4 regions of the Kluyvera fluvialis genome follow, and region 1 is predicted to be linked to each of the others. Evidence: predicted binding sites of a transcription regulator. Region 1 holds the regulator's gene; each other region holds the start of a gene.
What was found. The regulator LexA, encoded in region 1, represses DNA repair genes until DNA is damaged. The targets are predictions, from matches to a motif close to TNCTGTATGTACATACAGNA.

Region 1 (4,023 bases):
ACATACACAATCTCGTGCCCGTCGTGCGCTAATTGGCGTACACGCTCGGCGTTATGGACGTTAATCCCCTGATACAGACGGTTCCAGGTAAAACTGAGGATACGGTCGGTCAGACGAATCATCTCGTAGGAGAAGTTTGCGGCAATCTCTTCCATCAGCGCAATTGCGTTTTGCTGCGCTTTTTCGTGGGAGATTTTTTTGCTGCGCGCTTCGTCTTCTACCGCTTTCGCAATCGCTTTTGACGCCAGCAGTTTCTTGAACAGGTCGTGACGTGCAGGCAGGCGTGGGCCTACCGCCGCCAGACGCTGGCGAGCAAAGTGCATACGGGCAACGCGCGCCAGTTTCTGGGCGATGGTTTTATCCGTACCGTGCTCGTCGGCCATACGGCGCAAAGAGACTGAAGGCGAGAAACGCACAAAGCTGTCGCGTCCAAGCCAGGAGACTGCGAAGAACTTTTGGAAGCCGTTCAGCATCCGCAGCGGCGGGTTCACCTCGCCTTTTTCGCGACCCGGCGCGCGACCAAACATCACCGATACCGGCACCATTTGCACATCCAGGTCTGGATTGCTGCGGTGCAAGTCGAGATAGTCGTGGAACAGTTTGATCGACTCTTCTTTCGGCGTGTAATAGGTGAACACGCGGGGGCCGCCGTGGATGAACACATAGCGCGGCAGTAGAGTGCCGTCGATTTCTAACGGCTCAAGCGGGTCGGGAAGATCGTGTGCAAGACACTGGGCGCGCAACGTCAGCAGGTCGGCCTTAGAATTATAAGGCAGGACGTACATAATTGGACGTGACGTATCCAGCCCCAGCTCCTGAGCAGGTTCTGCCGGGATAGACTTGCTTTTTACCAAGACACTTAATGGTAAATTCAGTAATTTATAGTAAATTCGTGGCCAGCCGGACATAAACGATGTAAAGCCTCTGGTTAATCATGCAAATGCGCGGCAAGAATAGCAGAAAGTTTGCAAGATTTCTGTTCTGCCGCCTCATAATACACGAAGTAATTCGAGGCACGGCCAACGTAGCCGCCGCTCGGATTACGCCGTAAAAAGACGTATTGTCATTGACGTAATAATATAAAGGTTCTTGAGATGGCTAATAATACCACTGGGCTTACCCGAATCATCAAAGCCGCTGGCTATTCCTGGAAGGGATTTCGCGCGGCATGGATCAACGAAGCGGCGTTCCGCCAGGAAGGTGTGGCCTCGGTTGTCGCAATTATTATCGCCTGCTGGCTGGATGTTGACGCCATCACCCGCGTGCTGCTCATCGGTTCCGTCCTGTTGGTGATGATAGTGGAAATTCTCAATAGTGCACTGGAAGCGGTCGTTGACCGCATTGGCTCTGAATATCACGAGCTGTCCGGGCGGGCGAAAGATATGGGGTCGGCGGCGGTGCTGCTGGCTATTTTTGTCGCGCTGTTCACCTGGGGCACGCTACTGTGGGCTCATTTCCACTAAAGCTGTGAAAACTGCCTGATTTTGTGTGTTTTATGGTTCCAAAATAGACACTAGCTGTATATACTCACAGCATAACTGTATATACACCCAGGGGGCGGAATGAAAGCGTTAACGGCCAGGCAGCAAGAGGTGTTTGATCTCATTCGAGATCACATCAGCCAAACGGGTATGCCGCCAACGCGTGCGGAAATTGCTCAGCGCTTGGGGTTTCGTTCCCCAAACGCCGCTGAAGAACATCTGAAAGCACTGGCGCGTAAAGGCGTCATCGAGATTGTATCTGGTGCTTCTCGCGGTATCCGTCTGCTGGTGGAAGAAGAAGAGGGCCTGCCGCTGGTGGGCCGCGTCGCGGCGGGTGAACCGCTGTTGGCGCAACAGCATATCGAAGGTCACTATCAGGTTGACCCGTCACTGTTCAAACCTAGCGCCGACTTCCTGCTACGCGTTAGCGGTATGTCGATGAAAGATATCGGCATTATGGACGGCGACCTGCTGGCAGTACATAAAACTCAAGATGTGCGTAACGGCCAGGTTGTCGTCGCGCGTATCGACGAAGAAGTGACGGTAAAACGCCTGAAAAAACAGGGTAACGTCGTCGAACTTCTGCCGGAAAACAGCGAGTTTTCACCTATCGTGGTTGATCTGCGCCAGCATAATTTCTCCATCGAAGGGCTGGCCGTTGGCGTTATTCGCAACGGCGAGTGGCTGTAACCCCCATTCTCTAATGGCTGCGATACTTCTGCTATCGCAGCCTTTTTCCTTTCTGGTTGATCTCAATGTCGCTATTAACTCCAGCCGATAAAGCTCTGTGGCGTCTGGCGCTACCGATGATTTTCTCCAATATCACCGTCCCTTTGCTTGGGCTGGTCGATACCGCCGTGATTGGTCATTTAGACAGCCCCGTTTACCTGGGCGGCGTGGCTATTGGCGCCACCGCAACCAGCTTCCTGTTTATGCTGTTGTTGTTTTTACGCATGAGCACCACAGGGCTTACTGCCCAGGCTTTTGGCGCGAAAGACCCGCTGGCGCTGGCTCGCGCGTTGGTGCAACCGCTGGCGTTGGCGCTAGGGGCGGGGCTTTTAATTATCGTATTACAAACTCCGCTAATTCATCTGACGCTCTCTATCGTGGGCGGCAGCGGCGAAGTGTTAGAACAGGCGCAGCGTTTTCTCTCCATTCGTTGGCTGAGCGCCCCGGCATCGCTGGCGAACCTGGTGCTGCTGGGCTGGCTGTTGGGCGTTCAGTATGCCCGTGCGCCGGTGATTTTGCTGGTGGTGGGCAACGTGCTGAATATCGTGCTCGACCTGTGGCTGGTGATGGGGCTGCACATGAATGTGCAGGGCGCGGCACTGGCAACGGTCATTGCTGAATACGCCACGCTGTTAGTCGGCCTGGGTATGGTGCGTAAAGTATTGGTATTGCGTGGTATCTCATGGGCGATGCTGAAAAACGCCTGGCGCGGCAACCTGCGCCGCCTGCTGGCGCTCAACCGCGATATCATGCTGCGCTCGCTGTTGCTCCAGCTTTGCTTTGGCGCGGTGACGGTCTTTGGCGCGCGCCTGGGTAGCGATGTCGTGGCGGTTAACGCGGTGCTGATGACTATGCTGACCTTTACCGCTTACGCGCTGGATGGTTTTGCCTATGCTGTGGAAGCCCATTCAGGGCAGGCTTACGGCGCGCGCGATGGCAGCCAACTGCTGGAAGTCTGGCGAGCGGCATGTCGTCAGGCTGGCATCGTGGCGCTGGCTTTTGCGCTGGTATACGCCATTTTCGGCGAGTCTATCGTGGCGTTGCTGACATCCCTACCTGAACTTCAACTGCTCGCAGATCACTACGTACTGTGGCAAGTGGTGCTGCCGGTTATCGGCGTGTGGTGTTACCTGCTGGACGGCATGTTTATTGGCGCAACGCGCGGCGCAGAGATGCGTAACAGTATGGCGGTAGCGGCTGTCGGCTTTGCGCTTACGTTGCTGGCGCTGCCTGTGTTGGGCAACCACGGGTTGTGGCTGTCACTGGCTGTTTTCCTGGCGCTGCGCGGCCTGTCGCTGGCTTTTATCTGGCGACGCCACTGGCGCAATAACACCTGGTTTTCCTGACCAAATGGTTAAAGATTCCGAATAATAAATCAACGGCGGAATGACTGACTACAATTAATCTCACGCTTAGCGAAAACGAGTGTGTTCAGCAACGAAGACACTCGCTACTGATTCACTGACGATGAGGATTTGATGATGAATAAAGACGAAGTCGGCGGTAACTGGAAGCAGGTTAAAGGCAAAGTGAAAGAGCAATGGGGCAAACTGACCGATGATGACGTGACCGTCATTGAAGGGAAGCGCGACCAATTGGTCGGTAAAATTCAGGAACGTTACGGTTACGCGAAGGATCAGGCCGAAAAAGAGGTCGATAGCTGGGAAAAACACCACCACTATCGCTGGTAAGTATCGACGGTAATGATTTCCTACCCGAGAGTACAGGGAAGTACACTCCCCATCCTTTACTCTGCTAGCGTGATTTCTTTTTAATTTGGATGGTGTGGTCGTGATGGCAATGTTCATGCGAC
Region 2 (4,023 bases), 1.2 Mb from region 1:
AAGCCTGGTATAAATCTTCTTTTGAGCCAAAATAGTAGGTAATGGCGGCGATATTTTGCCCGGCCATCGCGGCGATATCACGGGTCGTGGCGTGTAGCCCATACTCACCAAATTGGGCAAGACCTGCGGCGATTAGCTGGCTTTTGGCCTGCTCGCCTTTTGTGGTGATCGGTGTGGTATTCATATAACCACCAAAATTAATCAAACGATTGATTAAGATTATGACGCTTTTTTGAACTTGTCCAGCCGGTGGCCGCCTGTTGTTTTGTTTCCTCGGGGATAATTTATGCGGTGTATCACAAAAACTGCTACACTCCGCCCCTTCATGACATTGTGGTTTTTGTCATTCCCTCGTTTTTTATCCCCTCGAAAACTACACCGCGTGCGGTCGGGGTGGGTGTGGAGTATCTATGTCTTTCGATTCCCTTGGACTAAACCCCGAAATTTTGCGTGCCGTTGCTGAGCAGGGCTACCGCGAACCCACCCCCATTCAGCAGCAGGCTATTCCTGCGGTATTGCAGGGCCGTGACCTGATGGCGAGCGCCCAAACCGGCACTGGCAAAACGGCAGGTTTTACGTTGCCGCTGCTGCAACTGCTGGTTTCCCGCGAGCCTCACGTTAAAGGCCGTCGCCCGGTGCGCGCGCTGATCCTGACGCCAACCCGTGAACTGGCAGCGCAGATTGGTGAAAACGTGCGTGAATACAGCCGTTACCTGAACATCCGCTCGCTGGTGGTGTTTGGTGGTGTGAGCATTAACCCGCAGATGATGAAACTGCGTGGCGGTGTTGACGTGCTGGTGGCAACGCCGGGCCGTCTGCTGGATCTGGAACACCAAAATGCGGTCAAACTGGATCAAATTGAAATTCTGGTGCTGGACGAAGCTGACCGGATGCTGGATATGGGCTTCATCCACGATATCCGCCGCGTATTGACTAAGCTGCCAGCGAAACGCCAGAACCTGCTGTTCTCCGCGACGTTCTCTGACGACATTAAAGCGTTGGCGGAAAAACTGCTGACTAACCCGCTGGAAATTGAAGTGGCGCGCCGCAACACCGCCTCCGAGCAGGTGACGCAGCACGTTCACATGGTGGACAAAAAGCGTAAACGTGAGCTGTTGTCGCAGATGATTGGTCAAGGCAACTGGCAGCAGGTGCTGGTATTTACCCGTACCAAGCACGGCGCGAACCACCTGGCGGAGCAGTTAAATAAAGACGGTATCCGCAGTGCGGCTATCCACGGTAACAAATCGCAGGGTGCGCGTACTCGTGCGCTGGCTGATTTTAAATCCGGCGACATTCGTGTGCTGGTGGCGACCGATATCGCCGCGCGTGGTCTGGACATCGAAGAGCTGCCGCACGTGGTGAACTACGAGTTGCCAAACGTGCCGGAAGATTACGTCCACCGTATCGGTCGTACAGGCCGTGCGGCGGCAACGGGCGAAGCGCTCTCACTGGTGTGCGTCGATGAACACAAACTGCTGCGTGACATTGAACGCCTGCTGAAAAAAGAGATCCCACGCATTGCGCTGCCAGGCTATGAGCCGGATCCGTCGATTAAAGCGGAGCCGATTCAGAATGGCCGCCAGCAGCGTGGTAATGGTGGCGGCAATGGCGGCGGTCGTGGCCGTGGGCAAGGCCAGGGTCAAGGTCAGGGCGGAGCCGGTCGCGGTCAGCAGCAGCCTCGCCGCACCGATGGCGGCGCACCGAAAGCTAAACCGCGCAGTGCGGAAGGTAAACCGGCTTCTGATAAGCCGCGTCCACCGCGCCGCCCGCGTAAACCTGCCGCAAACTGAGTTTTGCCAGGCGGTCTTTGCGTTAACCTGCGCCATCCGGCGTAGCAAGCCCGCAAGGTACTGGACGCGCTGATTGAAGCGAATAAGGACTACTGGCCGGAACTGCGCTAACGGACGGGGTGCGGGGAAGATTTTTCCCGCACCTGAATACAAGCGATTCGCGCCCGCTGTTGTTGTACGACGATCCATTACAGGGGCTGGGTTAGCCGAATTGCGCGCCGCCTTCCACAATCCTAAAAACTGATACCCCCTCCCGCTGAAAAATGCCACAATAGTGGCTGTTTATACAGTATCTCAGGTTTTCTCATGGCTTTGACCGCTGCGCTAAAAGCGCAAATCGCCGCCTGGTATAAGGCGCTTCAGGAACAGATCCCCGACTTTATTCCCCGTGCGCCGCAGCGGCAGATGATTGCGGACGTCGCCAAAACGCTGTCAGGGGAAGACGGGCGGCATCTGGCTATCGAAGCGCCCACTGGCGTAGGGAAAACCTTGTCCTATCTTATCCCCGGCATTGCTATTGCCAGGGAGGAACAGAAAACGCTGGTTATCAGCACCGCCAACGTGGCGTTGCAGGATCAGATCTACAGTAAAGATCTGCCGCTGCTGCGCAAAATCATCCCCGATCTGCGCTTTACCGCCGCTTTCGGGCGCGGGCGTTATGTCTGCCCACGTAATCTGGCGGCGCTTTCCAGCACTGAGCCTAATCAACAGGATCTGCTGGCCTTTCTTGACGACGAACTCACGCCGAACAACCAGGAAGAACAAAAGCGCTGTGCGAAGCTAAAGGGTGACCTTGACGGCTACAAGTGGGATGGCCTGCGCGATCACACCGATGTCGCCATCGACGATAACCTGTGGCAGCGTTTGAGCACCGATAAAGCGAGTTGCCTGAACCGCAACTGTCATTATTACCGTGAATGCCCGTTTTTCGTCGCGCGGCGGGAAATCCAGGAAGCGGAAGTGGTGGTCGCGAACCATGCGCTGGTGATGGCGGCAATGGAAAGCGAGGCGGTGCTGCCAGAGCCAAAAAATCTGCTGCTGGTGCTGGATGAAGGCCACCATCTGCCGGATGTCGCTCGCGATGCCCTCGAAATGAGCGCCGAAATTACCGCGCCGTGGTATCGCTTGCAGCTCGATCTTTTCAGCAAGCTGGTGGCAACCTGCATGGAGCAGTTCCGCCCGAAAACCACGCCGCCGCTGGCATTGCCCGAACGCTTAACCGCCCATTGCGAAGAGTTGTACGAACTTATCGCCTCGCTGAATGCCATTCTCAATCTCTATCTGCCCGCAACCCAGGAGGCAGAACACCGCTTCCCGATGGGAGAGCTGCCGGATGAAATAATGGAAATCTGCCAGCGGCTGGCGAAGCTTACAGAAATGCTGCGCGGGCTGGCGGAGCTGTTTTTAAATGACCTGAGTGAAAAAACCGGCAGCCATGACATCGTGCGTCTGCATCGGGTGATTCTGCAAATGAACCGCGCGTTGGGGATGTTCGAAGCGCAAAGCAAGCTCTGGCGGCTGGCGTCGCTATCGCAAGCCTCGGGCGCGCCAGTGACCAAATGGGCCACGCGCGACCTGCGCGACGGGCAGATGCACGTCTGGTTCCACTGCGTGGGGATCCGCGTTAGTGACCAGCTTGAACGCCTGCTGTGGCGCAGTGTGCCGCATATCGTCGTAACCTCCGCCACGCTGCGCTCGCTGAACAGTTTCTCGCGGCTACAGGAAATGAGTGGCCTGAGAGAGAAAGCGGGCGACCGTTTTGTGGCGCTGGACTCGCCGTTTAATCACGTCGAGCAGGGTAAAATCGTTATTCCGCAGATGCAGTACGAGCCGCTGATTGATAACGAAGAACAGCATATTGCCGAGATGGCTGCCTATTTCCGCCAACAGGTCGAGAGCAAAAAACATCACGGAATGTTAGTGCTGTTTGCCAGTGGGCGCGCCATGCAGCGCTTCCTCGAATACGTCACCGACCTGCGGCTGATGCTGCTGGTGCAGGGCGATCAGCCGCGCTATCGGTTGGTGGAACTTCACCGCAAACGCGTGGAAAGCGGTGAATATAGCGTGCTGGTGGGGCTGCAATCCTTTGCCGAGGGGCTTGACCTTAAAGGTGAGTTGTTAAGCCAGGTGCATATCCATAAAATCGCCTTCCCGCCTATCGATAGCCCGGTAGTGATAACCGAAGGTGAATGGCTAAAAAGCCTCAATCGCTATCCTTTTGAGGTGCAAA
Region 3 (4,023 bases), 680 kb from region 1:
AGCGATTCCGGCGAAGTAAGTCACTCTCCCGGCGGCGCAATGTCGCCGGGTATTTTTCCCGCCTATCTGATTTTTTCCATCCGATAATTCACAAACCGCTCTCCGCGCACTTCCACTTCTTGTTCCGCCACGACATGAAATCCCTGACGTTCAAAGCACGGCCTTGCCGTAATGCTGGCGTCAACGGTTAAGGTTCCGTTCGGGATGTCGGTGAACAGGCGGTTCAACAACGCGTTGGCAATGCCTTGTCGGGAGAAGTCTGGCGCGACGAACAGCAAATCAATGTAACCCTCAACGGCGGTAATAAACCCAACGGGCTGTGAGTCTATCGTCGCCACTTGCACATACGAGCGGGCTAAACGCTGACGCCAGCGGGTTTCATCAAGCTGCGCCCAGGCATCTATTTGCGCGGGGGAGTAGTGCTGGCTGGCGGTTTCTCGCACCGCATGCAGAAAAATTTGGCACAGAGCGGGGAAATCATCGTCACGATAACAACGGATATGCATAGTTAAATTCCTAACAGCAGTTGTCGTTCCAACTGTGGGTCTAACAGCGTAACGTGCAGGCCAACAAGCCGCACACCGCGCCCAGCCCGCCGTTCAAGCCACGATTTCTGTGCCGTGGCAATTAAGTCATCTTTGTTGAGCTGCGGCCAGACATGTTCCTGCGTAGTGAGTTGGAAGTCATTAAATTTGAGCTTTACCCCCTGACGAGCAACGCGGAGATCGGGCCTGACTTTCGCCAATCGCCGTTCCAGCTCAGGGTACAGGCGTTCAATAATCGCCTCGCAGTCCGCCCAGTCGTGAATATCTTCTTCCAGAGTGCGTTCTACGCCAATGGATTTTCGCTGCCGACTGTTATTGATTTCGCGTTCATCAATCCCCTGGCTGCGCTCCCACAGCACACGACCAAACTTGCCAAAACGTTTGAGCAGCATCGCGAGATCGCTTTTCTGCACATCAGCACAGGTGCGCAGCCCCATACTCTCGAGCTTCGCCGCCGACACTTTGCCCACGCCGGGAATTTTGGCCAACGGCAGCGTTTGCAGAAAAGCCGGAACGTCGGCGGGAGTCAGGACAAACTGCCCATTGGGCTTATTGAGATCGGAGGCGATTTTCGCCAGGAATTTCACCGGCGCAACGCCTGCTGAAGCGGTCAGCGCCAGTTCATTGAAAATCGTCTGGCGAATTTCCTGCGCCATTAGCGTTGCCGAGCCGTGGCAATGTGTACTGTCGCTAACGTCCAGATAGGCTTCATCCAGCGAAAGCGGTTCAATAAGCGAGGTATAACGGGAGAAGATTTCCCGAATATGATTCGAGGCTTCGCGATAGGCTTCAAAGCGCCCGGGCAGCAGCGTGAGGTGCGGGCATAGTTTTAGGGCCATCGCCGTCGGCATGGCGCTGCGCACGCCAAATTTGCGCGCGGGATAGTTTGCCGTGCTGATAACGCCACGCTGCACCCGGCTGCCGCCAATGGCAACAGGAATATCGCGCAGCGCGGGGTTATCACGCATTTCCACCGCTGCGAAGAAGCAGTCCATGTCGATATGGATTATTTTGCGCATACGTCGCCCTCGAACATTACTGGACAAGTATACAGTATAATTATCGCCAATGAGAAGGGGATGGTTGGGTGCGGATATCGAACGGCACGATGCTTATCCGGCCAGCGATAAAGGGAAAGCCGGGTAAGCATTTGCGTTACCCGGCAAAAATTACAAGATGCGGTTCTGTTGGCGCTGTGCTTCGCGAGCCATGCGTTTTTTACGCGCATCGCACGGTTCTGGGCAGTCGCACACTTTCTCTAACCCCAGCGAAGAGATACCGCCACAGCTACCCTGTAGGCTTTTTCGCTTCACCAGATACCCCAGCGACATCCCAAGAATGACCAGGGCAAAAATACAGAATGTCGCCAGAAAGACCGTTAACATCATCAGCCTCCAAAGTCGTCGAGCATGATGTTTTCATCTTCGACGCCCAGATCTTTGAGCATTTTGATAACCGCTGCGTTCATCATCGGCGGCCCACACATGTAGAACTCGCAATCTTCTGGCGCAGGGTGGTCACGCAGGTAGTTCTCATACAGGACGTTATGAATAAAGCCCGTGTAGCCCGTCCAGTTATCTTCCGGCTGCGCGTCGGAGAGCGCAATATGGAAAGTGAAGTTCGGGTTTTCCCGCGCTAATTGTTCAAATTCTTCTGCGTAGAACATTTCACGCAACGAACGCGCGCCGTACCAGAAGCTCATTTTACGCTGGCTATGCAGGCGTTTGAGCTGGTCAAAAATATGCGAACGCATAGGCGCCATACCGGCGCCGCCGCCGATAAACACCATTTCAGCGTCGGTGTCTTTCGCAAAGAACTCACCAAACGGGCCGGAGATGGTGACCTTATCGCCCGCTTTTAGCGACCAGATATAGGAGGACATAATCCCCGGAGGTGCATCAGGCGCAGATGGTGGCGGCGTCGCGATACGCACGTTGAGCATGATAATGCCCTTCTCATCCGGGTAGTTTGCCATCGAGTAGGCGCGCAACGTTGGCTCTTTGACATCAGAAACATAGCGGAAGAGATTAAATTTATCCCAATCGCCACGATATTCATCCGGCACGTCGAAATCAGCATAGGCCACTTTATGCGGCGGGCATTCAATTTGAATATAGCCCCCAGCGCGGAACGGCACACTCTCACCGGCAGGAATCGCCAGCTTCAGCTCTTTAATAAAGGTCGCTTTATTATCGTTGGAGATAACTTCGCATTCCCATTTCTTAACGCCAAACACCTCATCCGGCAGCTCGATTTTCATGTCCTGGCGCACGGCAACCTGACAGGCCAGACGGCAGCCCTCTTTCGCCTCACGCTTGGTGATATGCGAAAGCTCGGTTGGCAGAATATCACCGCCGCCCTCTTTCACCGTCACCCGACACTGACCACAGGAGCCACCGCCGCCGCAGGCGGAGGAGATAAAGATACCGTTGCTCGACAGCGTATTCAGCAGCTTGTCACCCGCCGGGGTTTTAATCTGCTTGTCCGCTTCGTTGTTAATTTCAATCACCACGTCACCGGAATTTACCAGCTTCGATTTAGCGAACAAAATAAGCAGCGAGAGCACCAGTACGATAAGCGTAAACATGACTACGCCCAGTAAAATTTCCATGATTAACGGCCCTTATAGCTGCACACCGGAAAATGACATAAAACCTAATGCCATCAGCCCTGTGGTGATAAAGGTGATCCCTAAGCCGCGCAGTCCCGCTGGCACATTTGAGTACTTCATTTTTTCGCGAATCCCCGCCATTGCGACAATCGCCAGCGTCCAGCCAATGCCGGAACCAAAGCCATAAACGATCGATTCGCTAAAGTTGTAGTCGCGCTGCACCATGAATGATACGCCACCGAAGATGGCGCAGTTAACGGCAATCAGCGGCAGGAAGATACCCAGCGCGGTGTACAGCGACGGGAAGTATCTATCGAGGATCATTTCCAGAATCTGCACCAGTGCGGCAATAACACCGATAAAGGTGATGAAGTTCAGGAAGCTAAGATCAACCCCTTCAACTAACGCACCGTCGCGCAGTACCAGGTTATAGACCAGGTTGTTTATAGGGACAGACAGGCCAAGCACGACCGTGACCGCTACGCCCAGGCCAAACGCGGTAGAGACTTTCTTTGATACCGCAAGGAAAGTACACATCCCAAGGAAGAAGGCCAACGCCATGTTTTCGACAAACACCGCACGGACAAACAGGCTAATGTAATGAGCCATAATCGGTTACTCCTTTTCCTGCTGTTCCGGCTTCCAGCTACGCAGCGCCCAGATCAGCAAACCGATAATGAAAAACGCGCTCGGTGCGAGCAGGAACAAACCGTTCGGCTGATACCAACCGCCGTTCTGTACCGTTTCCAGCACCGTGACACCAAACAGCTTGCCGCTACCAATCAACTCACGCAGGAAGCCAACAATCAGCAGGATTGCGCCATAGCCCAAACCGTTGCCGATACCGTCCATAAAGCTCGCCAGCGG
Region 4 (4,023 bases), 1.2 Mb from region 1:
TTGTATCGCCAGCTTAGCCCCGGCGGCACGCTGGCGTTTACCACCCTGACGGCAGGGTCGTTACCCGAGTTAAATCAAGCCTGGCAAGCGGTGGATAATCATCCGCACGCAAACCGTTTTCTGGCGGAGGAAACGCTGCGCGCAGCGCTGGCGGGCTTCAATGCGCGTTGTACTTCAACCACCATGACTTTGCCATTCCCCGATGCATTAAGCGCAATGCGCTCGCTGAAAGGGATAGGCGCGACGCACCTCCATCAGGGGCGTAGCCCGCTACCGCTGACGCGCGGCAGGCTACAACAACTGCAACTGGCGTGGCCGTCGCAAGCGGGGGAATGCCCGCTGACTTACCATCTTTTTACAGGAGTGATTACGCGTGACTAAACGCTACTATGTGACCGGAACCGATACCGAAGTGGGAAAAACGGTGGTCAGCACTGCGTTATTGCAAGCCGCCGCATTGCGCGGCTGGCGAACTGCGGGCTACAAACCGGTGGCCTCCGGCAGTGAAATGACGGATGAAGGGTTGCGCAATAGCGATGCTCTGGCACTACAGCGCAACAGCGTGTTGCCGCTAACCTACGAACAGGTAAATCCGTATACCTTTGCCGAGCCGACCTCTCCGCATATTATCAGCGCCGATGAACAGCGCCCGATTGAAGCCAGCGTGCTGTCTGCGGGCCTGCGCGCGTTAGAAACGCAGGCTGACTGGGTGTTGGTTGAAGGCGCGGGGGGCTGGTTTACGCCGCTATCGCCGACGTTAACGCTGGCCGACTGGGTGCTGGCGGAGCAACTGCCGGTGATTCTGGTGGTGGGCGTTAAGCTTGGCTGTATCAACCACGCGCTACTAACCGCACAAGCCATTCAACAAGCGGGGCTGCGACTGGCGGGTTGGGTTGCGAACGATGTCATACCGCCAGGGCGTCGTCACGCCGAGTACCTCAGCACCCTACAGCGAATGCTGCCAGCGCCGATGCTTGGCGAAATCCCGTGGCTGGGTGACGCTGTTGAATCGCAGCCGCTGGGTGAATATCTTGATCTGAGCGCGCTCTAAACGGCTTTATCCGCTTGTATTGTATTTCTGTGGGTTATCTTCATTCGTAAGCGATAACTCGCAGAAAACGTAAAGAATTCGACTGTGGTCACGAAAAAATGGCCGGGCTTTTTCGCTGATGCATATCAAAATTGGGACTAAAAAAAATTTTTGCTCGCCGTTTTGCCCTCTGTTGCGCAAATCGCCGGATGGCGAGGGATAGGGGCTAGAGGTAGTTATCCACTATTCCTGTGGATAACCCTGTGTATTAGAGTTAGAAAACACGCGGTAAACGAGAGAACATGCGGCTTGCGCATGAATTGATGCGAAACGCGGCTTTTTAACGTTTTCATTTGTTATCAATAAGATACGTAAAAGCAATGCCGTGTTGAAAAGTGCTATGGATTGCCACAAAACTTTCATGACCAATATTGACAAATGTTAAAAGAGAAAAAATTCTGGGGATAACCTCATCTGGCTGGTGTTTTATCTGGTCAGAGGATAAATTTCAGCCGCTCTTGCTTGCCGTTACGCTGTGTATACCAAATACGATAATGTATTACTGTGTTTATATCCAGTATTTTTTATTGGCAATTCGGCAAGTGGCGAGTAGAATTAATCCCCAGCCAGCCCATTCGTCATCAGGTAGCGTTGCTCATGAGTAAATCCTTTAAATTACATTCTGCATTTAGTCCCTCCGGCGACCAGCCTGCCGCGATCGCGCGCCTGAAAGAAGGGCTGGAAGACGGCCTGGCGCACCAGACGCTGCTGGGGGTGACCGGTTCAGGCAAAACCTTTACCGTGGCAAACGTCATTGCAGACCTCCAACGCCCGACAATGGTGCTTGCGCCGAACAAAACGCTGGCGGCGCAGTTGTACGGCGAGATGAAAGCGTTCTTCCCGGAAAACGCAGTGGAGTATTTCGTCTCCTACTACGATTACTACCAGCCAGAAGCCTATGTCCCAAGCTCCGACACGTTTATTGAAAAAGACGCCTCGGTGAATGAGCACATCGAGCAGATGCGCCTTTCAGCCACTAAGGCGTTGCTTGAGCGCCGCGACGTTATCGTGGTGGCATCGGTTTCCGCTATCTACGGCCTGGGCGACCCGGATCTGTACCTGAAAATGATGCTGCACCTGACGGTCGGCATGATAATCGACCAGCGTTCTATTCTGCGTCGTCTGGCTGACTTGCAGTACACCCGCAACGATCAGGCATTCCAGCGCGCGACTTTCCGCGTACGCGGCGAAGTGATCGACATCTTCCCTGCGGAGTCGGATGACCTTGCGCTGCGCGTCGAACTGTTCGATGAAGAAGTCGAGCGGCTTTCACTGTTCGACCCGCTGACCGGGCACGTTGAGTCAACCATTCAACGCTATACCATCTACCCGAAATCGCACTACGTCACGCCGCGCGAGCGCATTGTGCAAGCGATGGAGGAGATCAAAGTTGAGCTGGCGGAGCGGCGCAAAGTGCTGCTGGCGAATAACAAACTGCTGGAAGAACAGCGTCTGAGCCAGCGTACCCAGTTTGACCTCGAGATGATGAACGAGCTGGGCTACTGCTCGGGCATTGAAAACTACTCGCGCTACCTTTCCGGGCGCGGGCCGGGCGAGCCGCCGCCAACGCTGTTTGACTACCTGCCTGCCGATGGCCTGCTGGTAATTGATGAATCCCACGTCACCATTCCGCAAATTGGCGGGATGTATCGCGGCGACCGTGCGCGCAAAGAAACGCTGGTTGAATACGGCTTCCGCCTGCCGTCGGCGCTGGATAACCGCCCGCTGAAGTTTGAAGAATTTGAAGCGCTGGCACCGCAAAGCATTTATGTCTCGGCGACGCCGGGCAACTATGAGCTGGAAAAATCCGGTGGCGACGTCATTGACCAGGTCGTACGCCCAACCGGATTGCTCGACCCATTGATCGAAGTACGCCCTGTCGGCACTCAGGTGGACGATCTGCTATCGGAAATCCGTAAACGTTCGGTGATTAACGAGCGTGTGCTGGTTACTACGCTGACCAAACGTATGGCGGAAGACCTTACCGAATATTTAGAAGAGCACGGCGAACGGGTGCGTTATCTGCACTCGGATATCGACACCGTTGAGCGTATGGAAATCATCCGTGATTTGCGCCTTGGCGAGTTTGATGTGCTGGTGGGGATTAACCTGTTGCGTGAAGGATTGGACATGCCAGAAGTCTCTCTGGTGGCGATTCTGGATGCCGATAAAGAAGGTTTCCTGCGTTCCGAGCGTTCGCTAATCCAGACCATTGGTCGTGCCGCGCGTAACATCAACGGTAAAGCGATTCTGTACGGCGATAAAATCACTCCTTCGATGGCGAAAGCGATCGGTGAAACCGAACGGCGTCGAGAGAAACAGCAGCGCTACAACGAAGAACACGGCATTGTTCCGCAAGGGCTGGTCAAAGACGTGGTTGATATTCTGGCGATGGGCGAGGGGCTGGCGAAAACCAAAGCGAAAGGGCGTGGCAAGTCACGAACGGCAGCGAAAATTGTCGAGGCCGATGTCCCTGCACTGACGCCAAAAGCGCTACAGCAGCAGATCCAAACGCTGGAAGCGCAAATGCTGAAACATGCACAGAACCTGGAGTTCGAAGAAGCGGCGGAAATTCGCGACCGTCTGCATCAATTGCGCGAGCTATTTATCGCCGCGTCCTGATGAGGACTCACGGAATTTTGCAAGAAATGCGGTTGGCATCATGCACGGATGCCAACCGTAGAACCTACCTGAAAGGCGTATACTGGCGCAGCCAGTTTGGACATGGACAGCGCGGAAAACCCGCAGTGTACACCCCGTCAGTGAGGGGCCTGAGCGCTACCCCGGAATAAAATGGCGAGTAAGATTACCTGTTAGGGGAGATTCTTAATCTTTGCTTAATAAATTCCACTGATACTATCTGCAAAATCATTGGGGGTAGTGTTATGTCCAATCTGAATATTCAGCAGCTATTTTCCGTACTCGTTTCTGTC

Region 2: the regulator LexA is predicted to act here: its motif matches at 2,066-2,085, upstream of dinG (ATP-dependent DNA helicase DinG).
Region 3: the regulator LexA is predicted to act here: its motif matches at 1,582-1,601, upstream of dinB (DNA polymerase IV).
Region 4: the regulator LexA is predicted to act here: its motif matches at 1,591-1,610, upstream of uvrB (excinuclease ABC subunit UvrB).

What each region holds. Positions count from the first base shown of each region.
Region 1 is NZ_AP046142.1:4,565,860-4,569,882, reverse strand. It holds gene plsB (glycerol-3-phosphate 1-O-acyltransferase PlsB) at 1-908, opposite strand, end outside; gene AC6I4B_RS21590 (diacylglycerol kinase) at 1,095-1,463, shown strand; gene lexA (transcriptional repressor LexA) at 1,563-2,171, shown strand; gene dinF (MATE family efflux transporter DinF) at 2,237-3,556, shown strand; gene AC6I4B_RS21575 (CsbD family protein) at 3,692-3,901, shown strand; gene zur (zinc uptake transcriptional repressor Zur) at 3,966-4,023, opposite strand, start outside.
Region 2 is NZ_AP046142.1:3,315,913-3,319,935, reverse strand. It holds gene cecR (transcriptional regulator CecR) at 1-184, opposite strand, end outside; gene rhlE (ATP-dependent RNA helicase RhlE) at 411-1,793, shown strand; gene dinG (ATP-dependent DNA helicase DinG) at 2,100-4,023, shown strand, end outside.
Region 3 is NZ_AP046142.1:3,889,186-3,893,208, forward strand. It holds gene pepD (cytosol nonspecific dipeptidase) at 1-19, shown strand, start outside; gene AC6I4B_RS18485 (GNAT family N-acetyltransferase) at 63-506, opposite strand; gene dinB (DNA polymerase IV) at 509-1,564, opposite strand; gene nqrM ((Na+)-NQR maturation NqrM) at 1,715-1,930, opposite strand; gene nqrF (NADH:ubiquinone reductase (Na(+)-transporting) subunit F) at 1,933-3,156, opposite strand; gene nqrE (NADH:ubiquinone reductase (Na(+)-transporting) subunit E) at 3,169-3,765, opposite strand; gene AC6I4B_RS18510 (NADH:ubiquinone reductase (Na(+)-transporting) subunit D) at 3,772-4,023, opposite strand, start outside.
Region 4 is NZ_AP046142.1:3,338,106-3,342,128, reverse strand. It holds gene bioC (malonyl-ACP O-methyltransferase BioC) at 1-381, shown strand, start outside; gene bioD (dethiobiotin synthase) at 374-1,051, shown strand; gene uvrB (excinuclease ABC subunit UvrB) at 1,688-3,712, shown strand.